DNA from 3 places in the Chelatococcus sp. XZ-Ab1 genome. Region 3 is predicted to be linked to each of the others. Evidence: riboswitches for the same ligand, from Rfam matches in the RefSeq annotation. Region 3 holds a riboswitch; each other region holds the start of a gene.

Region 1 (5,740 bases), on a different contig from region 3:
CCCAGGCCTCGCGCGTGCTGCCCGAGACGATCGCCTGGATGACGGGCACCCCGGCCGCGTCGAGGACGAAGCCGGCATCGTCCCGCGCCGAAAAGCCCGTCAGCGCGACGATCACGGCGGGCGGGCGCAACGCGAGGAGCCGGCGCAGCGGCTCGGCGACGGCAGGGTCCTTCAGGCTGGTGAGCGCCAGCGGCAGCGGCGCGAGGCCACGCACGGCCAGGGCTTCGGCAAGGGCTGCGACCGGCGCGACATCCCCGGCCGCGAGCGCCGAACGATAGAAGAGGAGCGGCACGACCGGCCGGTCCGCCGGCAGGCTTGCGAGCGCCGCCACGGGCTCCACGGCCCCGCCCTCCGCCGACCAGGCGACGAGCGGCGGCAGCGGCGCCGGCGGTGCAGACGCGGTCTCGCTCGCCGCTTCATGGCCGAGGGCGGCGGCGATGCGGCCGAGCATTGCCTGCATCGCTGCCTCGCTGCCGGCCGAGAAATCGGCATGGAGCGCGCGCAGCAGGTCCGGCGAGGCGCTGGAGAGCGCCATGAGCGCAGGGTCGGGCCGCGGTTCGCCGGGCACCGCCGCGAGCATCAAGCCCGTCTCCCGCGCGAGCTGTGACAGGCGCTCGAGGCCGTAGCGCCAGTAGTCGACGCCGCCGAGGCAACGCACCAGGACGAAACGCGCCTTCGCCGCCACCTGATCGACGTAGAGGTCGACCGACAGGGGATGGCGCAGCCGCTTGAGGTCGGCGAGGCGCAGGCTGGGAAAGTCGCTGCCGGAGCGAGCATGGGCGAGACGGGCATGGGCGGCCGCGACGAGCGCAAGGTCGCTGTCGGCGAAGGAGAGCACGACAATGTCGCCCGGCGACTGGGCGACATCCACCGCCTCGTTCGCCTCGTCGAGCGTCACGGATGTCGTCGCGAGGAGGTGCATTGCCTCCGTCCCTCACCTCTCACGCGGGCCGGCGGGCCCGCGCGTCCCTCACCCGGCGAGCGCGCCCGCCACCGCAGCCTGGTCGAAGCCCTTGAGGCCTATGACGACGAGCCGGCCCGCGCGCTCCTCACCCGGCTTCCATGCCCGGTCGAAATGATGGCCTACTCGGGATCCCACCGCCTGCACCACGAGCCGCATGGGCTTGTCCGGCAGCGCGAGGAAACCCTTGATGCGCAGGACGCCATCCACCGCGCCCGCGGCGGCGACGCGCCGGGCGATCTCCTCGGGCGAATCGACATCGGCCACCGGGAAGACAGCGCTCTCGAAGTCGTCGTGGTCGTGCTCGCCGATGTCGTCATGGTGCGACGGACGGGCGGCAAGGTCGTTCTCCGCCGCCGCGCCGAGGCCGATCAGCACGCGCGCGTCGATGGCGCCGTTGGCCGCCGGCACGATCTTGACCGCGCGCGGCAGTTCGCTGGCAATCTGTGCTGACACGGCCTCGATCTCGGCCGAGCTCATCAGGTCCGTCTTGTTGAGCACGATGAGGTCGGCGCACAGAATCTGGTCCTCGAACACCTCCTCGAGCGGATTGTCGTGGTCGAGCGTCTCGTCCGCCGCACGCTGCGCCGCCAGCGCGGCGGGATCGTCGGCAAAGCGCCCCTCCGCCACGGCCGGCCCGTCGACCACGGCGACGACGCCGTCGACGGTGACGCGCGAGCGGATCTGCGGCCAGTTGAAGGCGCTGACGAGCGGCTTGGGCAGGGCGAGGCCCGAGGTCTCGATGACGATGTGGTCGGGCGCCGGCTCAATGGCGAGCAACCGGTCGAGCGCCGGCACGAAGTCATCCGCCACCGTGCAGCACAGGCAGCCGTTGGGCAGCTCCACCACCGCCTCCTCCGGGCAGCCGGCGATGCCGCAGCCGGAAAGGAACGAGCCGTCGAAGCCGACGTCGCCGAATTCGTTAACGATGACGGCAATGCGCCGGCCGTGGCCGCCCTCGAGGATGCGGCGCACGAGGGTCGTCTTGCCCGCGCCAAGGAAGCCGGTGACGATGGTACACGGCACCTTGGCCGTCGTTGCTGGAAGGGTCGCTTGCATCTGTCGGTCCAGTCTGCCGCATCACGGCGGCACAAGAAAATCGGGGGCTGCGCCAGGAGCGGCGCGGCTAGTCCTGCGTCAGCGCATCGCTGCCGCTCAGGGCCGGCGTCGGCGTCTGCGGGCGAAAGGCCAGGGGCGGCACGCGCGCGACGACGCCCTTACGGAAGGGCAGCGGCCGCTCCTTCCAGGCGATGATGCCGTTCTCGGTGGCGCCATAAGCCCGTGCGGCAGCGGCGATGTCGTCGAGATGGGCCTCGTTGTCGAGGTCACCGACGAGATAGGTCCACTTGCCGTCACCGACGAGCGCCACCGTGCAGGGGCGGTTGCAGACGGCGAGGCACTCGACCGGCACCACCGCGGCGCCGGGCGCGTCATCGGCCAGCCGGTCGGCGAGGCGCTCGGCGAGCACGCGGCCCGGCTCATCGAAGCCGACGGCATTGTCGGCGCGCCGCCGGCAGGAGACGCAGACGAAGACGGTGACGTCGGGCGCCGCCATCACGCCTCACCCGCCCGGCGGGCCAGATGCTGCCAGAGGAGACCGACGAGGAGCCCGGTCAACAGCCACAGCACCGCCTGGACGGCAAGCGAGGTGGCGGCGAACTGGGCGGCGAGTTCGGCCGGCACGCGGCTCTCGTAGGCGGCCGGATGCGGCGCGCCGACGACGTGCGGCGCCGCGATCATGGCAAGGGCGATAGCTCGGGCCCAGAACGCGCCGTGGTGCACGAACAGCCACAGGCCGCCCGCGGTCAGCGCCGCCGTCGCGATCCACCAGACCTGCCGCGCCAGCAGCGGCGCGGCGGCGCTGCCGGGCAGTTCCGGCGCGAGGCCAAGGGCCGGTGCAAGCCCGGCGGCGAGGAAGGCGGCGAAGGCGAAGCCGAGGGCCCGGCGCTCGTCGATGCGCCCGCCTGCCGCGATCATGGCGGCGAGGATGACGAGGGCGAAGCCGACGGCCGTGACGATCGTGGTAAGCCCGGTCAGCAAGGTCCTGCCGGCATCGAAGCCGGCCTCACCGCCCGATGCGGCAGCACCGGCGCCGTGGCCGCCGTGAGCGAGGATGATATTGGCCGGCACCAGCAGGCCACCGGCCTGCTGCTCGGCCTCGACCTCATAGACCTCCGCCGCCAGGATCAGCGGCGTCGTGGTGAAATGCTGCAGGACCGCAACCGCAAGCCCGGCAACGAGGCCGGCCACAAGGCCGACCGCGAGCACGCGTTGAAGCATTGCCCGTCAGTGGCAGGGGAAGCTCAGGGCGTGGCGCGTGTCGTGGGCGGCATCGTGGATGGTGTCGGGATGGGCGAAGCCCGTCACGAAGACGAGGCCCGTGCCGAGGACGAAGGCGAGAAGCGCCGCCTTGAAGGCTTCGGCGCGGCTGGCAACGCGGGCGGTTGCGACTGCGGTCATCGTGCATCTCCCTGGCTGCCACACCCGGCAGCCTCACGCGTGGATCGGCGACGGCAGGTCTCCTGGCTTGCGGCTCTCGTCCCCGGGCCGCCTTCCCGGGACCCGTGGGTCCCAGTGGCATCCGGCCCGGCGCTTGCCGCCTACAGTTGCGGGGGCAGCCGCGGCTTTCGACCGCGTTCCCTTTTCACCTCGCGGGAGCGAGGCACCGTCACCGGCACATTACCGTTTCACGAGGCGCTTGCAATCACGCTTTTTGCCGAGCGTCACCGCCGAGGCGCCCGGTGGCGCCTCACGACCGCTCCTCGACGGCGTGGACCTTGAGCTGCCGCCGCTCGCCGCCGCGCGTCTCCCACGAGATCGACTGGCCGGCGGCGAGGCCGATGAGCGCGACGCCGATTGGAGTCAGGATGGAGATGCGGCCGGCCGCGATATCGGCCTCACCGGGGTAGACGAGCTCGACCGTCTGCACCTTGCCGGTCACCTCGTCCTCGAAGGTGACGCGCGAGCCCATGGCGACGACGGCGCTGCGCAGCTTGCCTGCGGGCAGCACCTTGGCCCGGTCGAGTTCGCCCAGGAGATTCTCGGCGAGCTCCGGCTGGCGATCTGCCGCGGCCTCGGCCAGCGCGTAAAGCCGGTCGAAATCCTCCTGCGAGACCGTGATGGGCGGACGGCGCAAGGCGCGGCGCGACGATACGGCGGACATGGAATAACCTCCCGATGAGCGTTCGACGGCCCGGTGCCGCTTCCTGACGGGCAGGCCGCTCGCGGAACGGCCCTCGCAGCGCGACCGCCTCTACGGCCGGCCGGCGCGCGGCGCCCTGGCCGCATGATGTGGATGACTGTCGTGTGATGTCGTGTATGGCCGGCCTACGCCGGCGGTCGTCAGGCCGAAGCCCGGCGGCTGCCCCGAACCCGGGCAGCCCAATGGCCACACCGCGTCCGGGGCTATATTCCCGCGATGAGAGAACCCGCGCGAAGCAGGAAACGGCGCTGTGGCACGACCTTCAACATCATCCATCGAATATGGGTTCGGCCGGAGCGGGTGTCAAACGGGCTGACGCGCTGCGGCCTGTGGACAGCGTCACTTCTCGGCGGCATCGAGCCGCGCGAGTTGGGTGGCGAACCAGGCACGCACCTCCGCGCCCGCCAGATCACCCAGCGCCAGCGCAGTTCTCTCGGCCCGCGGGTCCAGCGCAGCGCGGGCGAGGATATGCTGCATGCGATGCCCGGACATCACGAGGATGGCGAAATCCACCGCGATGCGCCTGCGTTCGTCCGGCGTGAGGGCGTCGAAGGCATCGAAAGCGAAGAGCACCCGCCGCTCCGCCATCCACGCCTCGAAAGGCATGGTGCGGATCGACAGGGCGAGGGCAGACCTGCCCTGGTCGTCGAGGCGCCCCCCGGTCACGTGGGTGGCAGCCAGCGCAAGCCAGGCATCGCCCGAACGGGGCGAGGCCCGCACGAGGCGCCGGCGCAGATCGGCGCAGGCCCCGCGCTGCCGCTCCGCCTCCTCGCCGCTCCGCCGCGCCACCAGCGCCAGCCACTCGCTGTCGCAGGCCAGTGCGGCAACGGCCAGAACCTCGCCCGATTCGACGCCGCCGACCGGTCCCGGAACGGGCGAATCAGCGATCGCGACGCGCGACAGCTGTCTTGCGCCGAACTCCGGCACAAGGGTTCCCATCGCGCGAACTGCCCAGCACTCGGACCGCAACATGACAAGACCGGCGGCGACCAGCGCGACGGCAGGGAGGAGGGTCGTGGCGCGCCTCATCGCGTCTGTCCCGAAAGGATGGGCAGAACGGCCAGCCCCGTAGCCCGACGCCGGGTAGCCGTGATGCCGCGTGCCGCATCACCCGCGGCCGCGAAGGTCAGCGCGAGCAGCGCGGTGGCGAAGCCGCGGCTCTCGATCAGCATGGCTTCGACCACATTCGCACCGATCAGGAAGACAGCGACGGCGAAAGGCATACAGCGCAAGGCTCCGAGCCGTGCCACGTCCTCCCGCAAGGCGAGACGCAAGGACTGGCGAAGGAGAACGAAGAGGACGAAGAGAGCGGCGAGGAGCCCGACGACGCCAAGGCCGATGAGAATGTCCATGTAGCCGCTGTGCGGATTGACGAAATCGTAGCCGAACATCGCTGTGATGGCCGGCCGAAGCACCTGGTAGCCGGCGCTGAAGCCGTAACCGAGCCAGGGATTCTCCCTCGCGAGATCGATCAGCAGGACCCACAATTGCCAGCGGCCGGTGAAGGTGAGGTCTCGGCCGAGGGCCATGATGCCGGCGGCGAGCAGCGCCTGCGACGCGAGCAGCAGCGGAACGAG
Region 2 (5,740 bases), on a different contig from region 3:
GAACATTGCCGCGTGGTTGAGGTCGTGCAGCGCCGCGATCACGGTGAGGTCCTGCGAGCGGACGAGGTCGAGCAGACCGATCTGGTGCTCGACGTCGAGGTGGTTGGTCGGTTCATCGAGAATGAGGATGCGCGGCTCCTGCGCGAGCGCGCGGGCGATGTGGAGCCGCTGGCGCTCGCCGCCGGACAGGGTCTGCCACGAACGCGACGCAAGATGCGTCATGTCGACGTCCGCCATCGCCTTGTCGACGATCGCGTCGTCGCGCGAGGACCAGGGGGAGAGGGCGCTCAGACGCGGCGTGCGGCCGAGCGCGACGGCTTCGCGGGCCGTCAGGCGCTCCGCCGTTTCCGCCTGCTGCTCGACGAGGGCGATTTGTCGCGCGAGATCGCGGCGTTTCATGTGGTTGAGGAGCGTGCCGGCGAGGGTGACGGTGCCCGAGACCGGCGCGCGCAGGCCTGCGAGCATCGCAATCAGGCTCGTCTTGCCGGAACCGTTCGGCCCGACGAGGCCGAGAAACTCGCCCGGCGTTACATCGAGCGACACTCGGTCGACGATGGCCCGCCGTCCGGCTCTCCAGACGAGATCCTGTGCGCTCAAGATCATCGGGCAACGGGCCTGTGTATGAGGATCAGCGCAAAGGCGGGCGCCCCGACGAGCGCCGTCATGACGCCGATGGGCAGGACCTGCCCGGGAATGACCGTGCGGGACAGGACGTCCGCCGCGATCATGAAGGTTGCGCCGATGAGGGCCGAGGCGGGCAGCAGTCGCCCGTGCCGCACGCCGACGATGAGGCGCGCCGCATGCGGAATGACGAGCCCGACAAACCCGATCGAGCCGACGATGCTCACCATGGTCGCCGTCATGAAGGCACAGGCGGCGATGAGCACCGCATAGACGCGCTTCACCGGCACGCCGAGCGATGCCGCGGACCGGGAGCCGAAGGCGAAGGCATCGAGCGCACGTGCATGGAGGAGGCAGATGAGGAGCCCGCCGAGCGCCACGGGCACGGCGAGCGACACATCGGGCCAGCGCACGCCTGACAGGTTGCCGAGCAGCCAGAACATGATGCCGCGCGCCTGGTCGGCCGTCGCCGATTTCGTGACGACGAAGGAGGTGAGGGCGTTGAAGAGCTGGGAGCCGGCGATCCCCGCGAGGATGATGGCCGCCGGGCCCCGTCCGGCCCCGAGCGCGAGCAGCGCGACGAGGCCGAAGGCGAGGAGCGCTCCGGCGAAGGCGCCGAGCGACAGCGATACGAAGCCGGAGCCGAGGCCGAGGATGGCGACCGCGACCGCCCCGCTCGAAGCGCCCGCCGAGATGCCGAGGATATACGGGTCGGCAAGCGCGTTGCGGAGCAGGGACTGGAGCACGACGCCGCCCAAGGCGAGCGAGGCGCCGCAGCAGGCCGCGACGAGGGCGCGCGCGATGCGGTAGTTCCAGACGATGCCCTCGTCGATGGGATCGAGTGCATAGCCCGCACTCCACAGGCGGTTGGCCACGGTCTTGGCCACCGTCTCAACCGGAATGGACGTCTCGCCCACGGCCGCGCCGAGCGCGAGCGCGGCCGTCAGGATCGCGGCAGCGACGAGTCCATCCGCAACGAAGCGCAAAGGCGCGAGCGCCGGCCTTGTCCGGCCCGCGTCAACTTCGACCGGGGACAGCTGTAGCGACGTCACTGGACGAGACCGGCTTTCTCGAGCGCATCGGCGAGAACCTCGATGCCCTCGATCGTGCGGATCGTCGGGTTCATCGCCTGGGCGTCCATGACGATGACGCGGCCGTCCTTCACCGCCGGCATGAGGCGCGTGACCGGATCGCTCTCGAGGAATTTCAGCTTCACGGTGATGTCGTCGGCCGGGTAGCGGCGCCGGTCCATCCGGCCGGCGACGAGGACCGTCGGATTGGCCCGCGCGATCGTCTCCCAGCCGACCGTCGGCCATTCCTCCTTGCTCTCGATGACGTTGCGGACCCCGAGCGTCGCCATGATGTAGCCCGGTGCGCCGCTCAGCCCCGCGACATAGGGATCGATGTCGAGCTGGGCGCTGGAGAACCAAAAGACGGCCGACACCTTGCCGCCGAGCGAGGCGATCTTCTGCCGGGCCGCCGCTTCGCGGGCCTTCAGCTTTGCGATCAGCGTGTCGCCCCGCTCCTTGACGTCGAAGATGCGGGCGAGATCGTCGATCTCCTGATAGATCAGCTCCATCGAGAATTTGGTGGTGCGCACGCCGTCGCCGCCACTCGAATTGTCCTTGCCGATGCAATCGGCCGGGGAGGTGTAGACCGGGATGCCGAGCTCGGCGAACTGCTCGGGCGTCGCGACCACGCCCTGCGGGCCGATCTGCCACTGGAACTGCGTCGTGACGAGGTCCGGCTTCGCGCCGAGCACGCTCTCGAAGTTCGGATCGTTGTCGGCGAGCCGCGGGATGGTGGCATTGACCTCCTCGTAGCCCTCGATCACCGGCCCGAGCCACACCGCCGTACCGACGACCTTCTCCGCAAGGCCAAGGAGGTAAAGGATTTCCGTCGAGCTTTGGCCGACGGAAACCGTGCGCGTCGGCGCCTGCGTAAAGATGATGTCACGGCCGCAGTTCTTCACCGTCAGCGGATATTGTGTCTGCCCGGCGACGGCAGGTGGAGCAAGCGCCAGGAGGGCGGCTGCACCGCAGGCCCCGAGGAAGGGACGGAGGAAGCTGGTTGGCAAGGTCATGGTCCTTTTTGGGAAACAGGCCATCTGGTTTTGCCGTCCATCCCGTGCGGGAGCGGCGCAGATGGCTGAAAGCAGGGCGCGTCGCAGCAAAATGAAATGTTATAACATTCACTATGTCACGCCGGGTACCGGCGCAAGATCGTTTGCACGGCATTCGCGCCATACACAGGTGGCTGCGTAGCAGCGGTTGGCGATGAAGTGCATGCTGGTCGCACGGCGGCGCGTTCAGCCCGAGGAAGCCGCGCGGTATGGTGTCCCGTCCCGCAGGCTGCCTCGCTCTCGGCCGCTTGCTTCAGCATCGTCCTGAACTCGTCCTGGAAGGCGCCGGTCCACAGATGCGGGTTCTCGGACCTGATCTGGTTGATGGCGTTCGGTTTCCACGGACAAAGACACCGGCTTCAAACCCCATTATCGGGCGCAAAGGCCGGGCGGATGCGAGGATGGCGTCGACGGCTCACGCCGTGGTCCCGACGACCCAAGCGACCCACCGGGACACCCCGCCCGAGGACGTTTCGTTCCAGTCACGGTAGGTCTCCTGGCTCGCGGATCGTCGCCTTCGTCCGGCCTTCCCGGAGCCCGCGGGCTCCAGTGACACGAGATGGACGATTGGCTCGCCGCTCACAGTTGCGGGGGCAGCTCCGGCCTTGCCGCTCGGCGCACCGGATTCCCTCTTAGCTCTCGTTTCAGGACGATTCGAGAGACCATGACTACTAGATAGCGTGCCGATCGCGAGCGGCAGCGTCAATATCTTGGCGCCATCCTTCCTCGACTGTGTTGGCGAGCCGCCGAGCCGGCGAGCGTTCCCACTCCGGCGCACGGGGTGCGGGTTTCGTCGGGTGCGCTGCGGCACATCCCGGCAGCGCTGGCCGAATGATAACTTTCAGCCCTCCGCCGCAATTGGTACATTTTGAAACGAGTAGAGGCAGTATGCCGTGTCGCTCGATATCCGCGTTCTTGGAGACCTGACGGTCCTTCGCGCCGGCGAGGCCGTGTCCCTGCCGCCGTCGCGCAAGACGCGGGCGCTGCTGGCCTATCTCGCCATGACCGACAGGCCGCAGCGGCGCGAGCGGCTGTGCGAGATGTTCTGGGAAATCCCGGACGACCCGCGCGGTGCGCTGCGCTGGAGCCTGTCGAAGATCCGCCAGATCGTCGAGAACGGCGAGGGCGGCGTTCTGGAGGCCGACCGCAACACGGTCTATCTCAACAAGGACGGTCTGGTCCTCGATGTGGCGCCGCTGCGCGGCCTCGGCATCCGCGATATCGAAGCGCTCGGCACCGAAAGCCTGGAGGCGCTCGCCGGCGCCTTCCGCGGCCGCTTCCTCGACGATCTCTCGCTGCCGCGCTGCCCGGAGTTCGAGGCCTGGCGCATCGCCGTCGGCGACGAGCTCGACGTCACGCGCCTGCGTCTCCTGCGCATCCTGATCGACCGTCTGGCGGACGAGCCGGAGCGCGCGCTCGTCCACGCCCGCATGTTGCAGGCCCTCGAGCCCGACGACGAGACGGTGCGCACGGACATCCGCCGGCTCGGAGAGGCTGCCCGCCGGATCGCGATGGTCCAGCCGCGGCAGGCCAGGGAGGGCGAGGCTGCGCCTGTCGAGGCCCGCGAGGAGAGGGAGGCGGAGCCGCAGGGCCCGGCCGCAGCCACGCCGCTGGCCCAGGAAATCCGTCGCTGCGCGACGCCCGACGGCGTGCGGCTGGCCTATGCGCTGAGCGGCCAGGGGCCGCCCCTCGTCCGCGCCGCCCACTGGATGTCGCATCTGGAGCGCGACTGGGACAGCCCGGTGTGGAAGCACTGGATGGAGGGGCTCTCGGCCAATTTCCGGCTGGTGCGCTACGACCAGCGCGGCAACGGCCTGTCGGACCGCGACCCGGCCGATCTCACCTTCGAGGCGATGATCGCCGATCTCGAGAGCATCATCGACGCCGCGGGCCTGCGCCGCGTCTTCCTGCTCGGCATCTCGCACGGGTGCGCCACGTCGATCGCCTATGCCGCGCGCCATCCCGAGCGCGTGGCCGGCATGGTGCTCTACGGCGGCTTCAGCCAGGGCTGGCGCAGGCGCGGGGACCCGCGCGAGGTGGCGCGCCGCGAGGCGATGAGTGCCCTGATGCGCGAGGGCTGGGGACAGGACGACCCGGTCTTCCGCCAGATGTTCACCTTCATGTTCATCCCCGAGGCGACGCCCGAGCAGAAGGATTGGTACAACGATCTGCAGCGGGACACCGTCTCGCCCGAGGTGGCGCACCGGATCTTCGAGGAAGGCGGCGAGATCGACGTGACGGATCTCCTGCCGCGGATCCGCGTGCCGACGCTCGTCATGCATGCCACCCGCGACGCGGTGATCCCCTTCGAGCACGGCAAGGCGCTCGCCGCCAGCATGCCGGGTGCGCGCTTCCTCGCGCTCGACAGCGCCAACCACGTGCTCCTGGCGCACGAGCCGGCCTTCGCCACTTTCCTCGAGGAGACGCGCCGCTTCCTTGCCGATCCGGAAGAAACGCAGAAGCTTTCCCAGCCGCCGGCGCGCCTTGGTATCGACCGGTCCCGCCAGTACGTCACGGTGCTGGCTGCCGAGGTCGTCAGCCCGCTCGATGCCGTCGAGACCGTCGATCCCGAGACCGCGGAGTGCGAGCTGCAGCCGATCTACGACCGCCTGGTGGCGGTGATCGAGGAGCACGGCGGCGTCGTCACGGCCAATCTCGACGGCATGGTCAGCGCGACCTTCGGCCTGGCACGGGCGACGGAGGACCACGCCTTCCTCGCCTGCCGGGCGGCGCTTGCGACGCGGCTCGCGGTCGAGGAGCTGTCGCAGGGCGGTGCGCGGCTGAGGGCCGGGATCGACACGGGCGAGGTCATCGTGCGCCAGACGCCCGGACCGGACGGCATCCGGGTCGAGGTGAACGGCGTCGCCACGCGGTCCGCGAACCGCCTGATGCGCGCGCTGCGGCGAGCGACCATCGCCGCGACGGCCCGGGCGCGAACGGCAGCCGGCGGCTATCTCCAGATGCAGCGGATGCGCCATGCCGAACACCCGCAACTCG
Region 3 (5,740 bases):
CTGGTCAGGGCGATGCCGGGACCGTGGATCTATATAGCCACTGCCGAGGCGCGCGACGCCGAGATGTTGGAGCGCATTGCCCGCCACCGTCATGACAGGGAACCCCAATGGCGGACTGTGGAGGCGCCTCGCGCCCTCGTCGCGGCCATCGCCGCGGCGCCGGAGGGCGCGCCCGTCCTCGTCGACTGCCTGACCCTCTGGCTCACCAACATCATGCTCTCGGACGAGGATGTCGAGACCGCTTGCCGGCAACTAACGGAGGCGGTAGCCCGCCGAAGGCGGCCGCTCGTCCTCGTCGCCAACGAGGTCGGCTTCGGCATCGTGCCGGACAATGCGCTCGCCCGCCGCTTCCGCGACCATGCCGGCCTCCTCAACCAACGCCTTGCCGCCGTCGTCGACCAGGTCACCCTCGTGGTCGCCGGCCTACCGCTCACCGTGAAGGGACGCGACCGATGACCGCCATCTCCCCCGAGGAAGCCGCCCGCCATCGCGAGAAGATGGTGAAGCGCAAGGCGGTGCAGGATGCGGAGGTGGCGGCAAAGACACGCGAGAAGGGCCTCCTCATCGTCAACACCGGCCCCGGCAAGGGCAAGTCCACCGCCGCCTTCGGCCTCATGCTGCGGGCGCTCGGCCACGGCTGGAAGGTGGGCGTCGTCCAGTTCATCAAGGGCAGCTGGGAGACGGGCGAGCGCCGCGCCATGGAGCGCTTTTCCGACCTCGTCGAATGGCACAGCATGGGCGAGGGCTTCACCTGGGAGACGCAGGACAAGGCCCGCGACATCGCCGCCGCCTCGCGCGCGTGGGACAAGGCGAAGGAGTTGATGGCGCGGGACGACGTCCGCCTGGTCATTCTCGACGAACTCAACATCGCCCTGCGCTATGATTACCTGCCGCTCGACGCGGTGGTGGCGACGCTCACGGCGCGGCGGTCGGATCTGCACGTGGTCGTCACCGGTCGCAACGCCAAGCCGGAGATGGTCGCCGCCGCCGATCTCGTCACGGAAGCGGGGCTCGTCAAGCATCACTTCGCCGCTGGGGTGAAGGCACAGGAAGGTATCGAATTCTGATGGTAACGCCCGCGGTGATGCTCCAGGGCACCGGCTCCAACGTCGGCAAGTCGCTGATCGTCGCGGGCCTGTGCCGCCTCTTTGCCCGCCGCGGGCTCACCGTGCGCCCCTTCAAGGCGCAGAACATGTCGAACAACGCCGCTGCAGTGGCCGGCGGCGAGATCGGCCGCGCCCAGGCGCTGCAGGCGCGGGCCGCCCGCGCCGAGCCTACCGTGCACATGAACCCGGTGCTGCTGAAGCCCGAGAGCGACCGCGGCTCCCAGCTCATCGTGCAGGGCCGGCGCCACGGCCATCTCGATGCACGCGACTTCACCGGCCGGCGCAAGGCGCTGATGCCCTTCGTGCTCGGCAGCTTCGCCAAGGTCTGCGAGGGGGCCGACCTCGTCATCGTCGAGGGCGCGGGCAGCCCGGCCGAGATCAACCTGCGCGCCGGCGACATCGCCAACATGGGCTTCGCCACCGAGGCCGACGTGCCGGTGGTGCTCGTCGGCGACATCGACCGCGGCGGCGTCATCGCCAGCCTCGTCGGCACCCATGCCGTGCTCGACGAGGCCGACCGGGCCATGGTGCGCGGCTTCCTCGTCAACAAGTTCCGCGGCGACCCCGCCCTCTTCGCCGCGGGCATGACGGCGATCGCCGAACGCACCGGCTGGCAGCCGCTCGGCCTGCTGCCCTGGCTTCCGGAGGCGAGCCGGCTGCCCGCGGAAGATGCGCTCGACCTCACCGGCACCGGCCGCAAGCCTGGCGACACGTTCCTCGTCGCCGCCCCCGTCCTGCCGCGCATCGCCAATTTCGACGATCTCGACCCGCTCAGGCTGGAGGAGGGCGTCTCCCTCGTCCTCGTGCCGCCCGGCCGGCCGATCCCGTCCGATGCCGACCTCATCGTCCTGCCGGGCTCGAAGGCGACCATCGCCGACCTCGCCCATCTCAGGGACGAGGGCTGGGACATCGACATCCTCGCCCATGTGCGCCGCGGCCGGCGCGTCGTGGGCCTGTGCGGCGGCTACCAGATGCTCGGCCGCACCATCGCCGATCCCGAGGGCATCGAGGGCACGGCCGGTGTCGTGCCGGGGCTCGGCCTTCTCGACATCGACACGGTCCTGACGGGCGATAAGACGGTGCGGCCGGTCGAGGCCGTCCATGCAGGGACGGGCTATGCGGTCACCGCTTACGAGATCCACCTCGGCCGCAGCGAAGGGCCCGATTGCGTGCGCGCGCCCTTTCGCGTCGCCGGCGAACGCGAAGGGGCCATGTCGCCGGACGGGCTCGTCATCGGCACCTATCTGCACGGCATGTTCGCCGCCGACGACTTCCGCCGGGTCTTCCTCGCCCAGGCGAGCGGCGGCACCTTCCGCGCCAGCCTCGCCTACGAGCGCAGCATCGAGGAAGCCCTCGACAGGCTCGCCGCCCATGTCGGCCGGCACATGGACGTCGCCGCACTCCTCGCCATCGCGCAGGAGCGAGGCGGCGAGTCGATCCGCTAACGCTCCCCGTTCACCTTGGCACGCACCTCGGCCGCAAGCGCCTCGATGGCGGCCGGCGTCGACGGCCCGCCGCAGATGGTGAGCCTGTCGGACAGGAAGAGGCGCCGCTCGGGCGGCAGCACGCGGGCAAGCGCCGGGTGGACGAGAAAGGCCGTGCCGTTGTCGATGGCGCGGGCATCGGCCTCGTCCATCACCACGAAGTCCGGCGGGTCCATGACGAGTTGCTCGAGGCGCACGAGGCCGCCCTGCGTCAGGCCGAGGCGGGCCTGCATCGGCTGAAGGCCCATGTGGCCGAGGAGTTCGCCGACGAGCGAGCGTTCCCCCGGCACATAGCCGCGCCGGTAGAGAACGAGCGCGGTGGCCGGGCGCCGTGCGATGCCCCTGGTACGCGCGAGCGCCGCCTCGATCTCGGCGGCAAGCGCCGCGCCGCGCTCCGGATGGCCGAGCCGGGCCGCAACGGCCCTGAGCTGCTCGCGCCCCCCGGCGATGTCGCGCCAGGGGTCGAGCACCATCAGCTCCACGCCGTGGCGCTCCAAAAGCTCGCGCTTGACGCGCGTCCCGTACCGGCCACTGAGCACGAGGTCCGCCTCGCCGACAAGGATCTCCTCCCCCGTGCCGCCGTTGACCGGAAGGTCATCAACCAGCCCCGCGAGGAAGGAATAATCCTCATCGCGCGACAGGGGGCTGAGCGAGGCGATCTGGCCGCGGTCGGCGAGTGCCAGCAGGAGTTGGTCGGCGCACAGGTTGAGCGAGACGACCCGCGCCGGAGGCGTTTCGGTGTAGCGGACAACGGACGGCACGGTTTCCGATCGGCCGGCCGCGGCGAGGCGCACCATATCCCCCTCCCCCCGCTCGCGGCGGGAAGGGGTCAGGGGTGGGGGGCCGGCGGGTGCAGGCCGGAAGCCTTCCGGGCCGACGGACACACCACCTGCAATCGTCGAACGCCCGCCGGCGGAACCGCCCCCCACCCCGGCCCTCCCCACCACTGCGTGGGGGGAGGGAGGAGAGAGGCGCTCCGGCTCGCTGCTGCCGGAAGCCGGCCCAAGGCCGAGCCCTGTTGCAAGCACGATCGCGAACGCGACAGCCGTCCTCATATCCTCATGTCCTTGCCTGCCCTTACGGGCGCAATCTCGGCCGCAGCCTTACGGCGCTCCTTGCGCCGGCGCAAATGCACGGGCGGTGTATCCGCTCCGCGTGCTTGCGGCCGAGCCGCGGTCTGCGTAAAGAGGCCCTGCGTTGGTGCCCCGCCGCAGCGGGGTGAAACGGGAACGCGGTGCAAGACCGTGGCTGCCCCCGCAACTGTGAGCGGCGAGCGGCGATTCGACGAAGCCACTGGGGCCATCGGGCACCGGGAAGGCCGAATCGCCGCAGGGACCCGCAAGCCAGGAGACCGGCCAGCGCGCGAGGCAACCCTGACATCCGCCGGAGGGGCGGAATGGAGGTTTTCATGGCCGGTTCCGCCGGCCGCCGGACGCTCTCCGGCGGTATCTTCCTTTTGTCTTCCCTCATCCTTGCCGCCACCGATGCCGCCAGCAACGAGATAGCCCTGCGCGAGATCGTCGTCACGGCGACGCGCGGCCCGCAGGCCATTGCCCGCAGCGGCAGCGCCGTTACCGTCATTACCGGCGAGGAGATCGCCCGCGCGGGCGCTCGCACGCTCAACGAGGCCCTGCGCCGCGTGCCCGGCCTCGACCTCACCGAGAGTGGCGGCACGGGCGCCACCGCCTCTGTGCGCCTGCGCGGCGGCGAGCCGGGCCAGACCCTGGTGCTGATCGACGGCGTGCGCGTCAATGATCCGTCCACCGGCAACGGCCAGTTCGACTTCTCGTTGCTGGTGCCGACCGGCATCGAGCGCATCGAGGTGCTGCGCGGCCCCCAATCGGCCCTCTACGGCTCGGACGCGATGGGCGGCGTCGTCAACATCATCACCCGCAAGGGCCGCGGCGAGCCGCGCGCAGCCATCGCCGCCGAGGGCGGCAGTTACGGCAGCAGGGGGGTGCAGGCCGCCGTGTCCGGCGGCGATCCGCGCTTCAACTATGCCATCTCGCTCAACGGCTACGACACCGCCGGCTTCTCGCGCTGGGGCCACCGCATCGGCCGCCTCCGCGCCCGGCACCCATGGCCGCTGGAGAACGACGGCGCGCGCCGCTTCGGCCTCTCCGCGCGCTTCGGCTTCTCGCCGAGCGAAGACGTCGCCTTCGACGTCGGCGGCTCGGCCTATGTCAATGCCACGCAATACGACGCGGCCTTCGGAGCCTTTCCCGACACCCCGTCGTCGAGCGTCCAGCGCCTCGGGCAGGTCCATGCCAGGGCGACCGTCCACGCCTTCGACCGGCGGCTGAAGAACACCTTTCTCGTCTATGCCAACCGCACCGAGCGCGACTATCGCTCCATCAGCTATTACGGCAGCACGGCAGCGCCGGTGACGGACTGGTCGAAGGATGGCTATGTCGGCGGGCGCGTCGGCGCCTCCTATCAGGGCGATCTCTCGCTTGATGCCTTCGGCCTCCTTACCTTCGGCGGCCAGGTGGAACGCGAGACGTTGACGAGCACGAGCCAGCCGGTGCTGCCGGTGCCCGGCCTACGCACGACGCTCGACGATGCCGCCCAGACCACCCGCTCGCTCTTCGCCCTGCACCAGATCGCCCTCGCCGAGCACTTGAACCTGTCGCTCGGCGGGCGCATTGACGACATCGAGGGGGCGGACCGCTTCGCCACCTGGCGCGCCACCCTCGCCTACGACATCGCGGAGAGCGGCACCGTGCTGCGCGCAAGCGCCGGGACGGGCGCCAAGGCTCCGACGCTCTACCAGCGCCTCGATCCGCTCTACGGCAATGCGGCGCTCAGCCCGGAGCGCTCCTTCGGCATCGACGCCGGCATCGACCAGAAGCTGTTCGACGGGCGGCTCACCCTTTCCGGCACGCTGTTCCTCAACCGCTTGCGCGATCTCATCAATTTCCAGAGCGATCCGTCCTGCCGGCCGGACCAGCCCTTTGGTTGCTACGTCAATGTGGCGCGGGCCGAGACCAGCGGCTTCGAACTGGCGGCGAAGGCCGAGCTCATTCCCGGGAGGCTTGGGCTCGACATCGCCTATACGAACCTTGTCGCCATCGACCGCACCACCGACCTCAGGCTCGCCCGCAGACCGGAGAACGCCGCGCGCATCGGCCTCACCTTGACGCCCGCGCC

The links. A riboswitch is a leader RNA that binds a small molecule or an ion and turns the genes downstream of it on or off. The one in region 3 is predicted to bind cobalamin.
Region 1: another riboswitch for cobalamin. It lies ahead of P2T65_RS12475 (CbtB-domain containing protein); the one in region 3 lies ahead of P2T65_RS06470 (TonB-dependent receptor).
Region 2: another riboswitch for cobalamin. It lies ahead of P2T65_RS08270 (ribonucleotide-diphosphate reductase subunit beta); the one in region 3 lies ahead of P2T65_RS06470 (TonB-dependent receptor).

Annotation. Positions count from the first base shown of each region.
Region 1 covers NZ_JARKII010000007.1:207,609-213,348, reverse strand. The annotation lists gene cobN (cobaltochelatase subunit CobN) at 1-922, opposite strand, end outside; gene cobW (cobalamin biosynthesis protein CobW) at 971-2,020, opposite strand; gene P2T65_RS12485 (DUF1636 domain-containing protein) at 2,088-2,516, opposite strand; gene P2T65_RS12480 (CbtA family protein) at 2,516-3,241, opposite strand; gene P2T65_RS12475 (CbtB-domain containing protein) at 3,248-3,421, opposite strand; cobalamin riboswitch at 3,456-3,646, opposite strand; gene rnk (nucleoside diphosphate kinase regulator) at 3,711-4,124, opposite strand; gene P2T65_RS12465 (hypothetical protein) at 4,503-5,192, opposite strand; gene P2T65_RS12460 (O-antigen ligase family protein) at 5,189-5,740, opposite strand, start outside.
Region 2 covers NZ_JARKII010000004.1:102,937-108,676, forward strand. The annotation lists gene P2T65_RS08255 (ABC transporter ATP-binding protein) at 1-603, opposite strand, end outside; gene P2T65_RS08260 (iron ABC transporter permease) at 600-1,607, opposite strand; gene P2T65_RS08265 (ABC transporter substrate-binding protein) at 1,670-2,704, opposite strand; partial or broken gene P2T65_RS08270 (ribonucleotide-diphosphate reductase subunit beta) at 2,891-3,075, opposite strand; cobalamin riboswitch at 3,212-3,425, opposite strand; gene P2T65_RS08275 (alpha/beta fold hydrolase) at 3,637-5,740, shown strand, end outside.
Region 3 covers NZ_JARKII010000003.1:123,657-129,396, forward strand. The annotation lists gene cobU (bifunctional adenosylcobinamide kinase/adenosylcobinamide-phosphate guanylyltransferase) at 1-456, shown strand, start outside; gene cobO (cob(I)yrinic acid a,c-diamide adenosyltransferase) at 453-1,067, shown strand; gene P2T65_RS06460 (cobyric acid synthase) at 1,067-2,551, shown strand; gene P2T65_RS06465 (ABC transporter substrate-binding protein) at 2,548-3,387, opposite strand; cobalamin riboswitch at 3,772-3,965, shown strand; gene P2T65_RS06470 (TonB-dependent receptor) at 3,999-5,740, shown strand, end outside.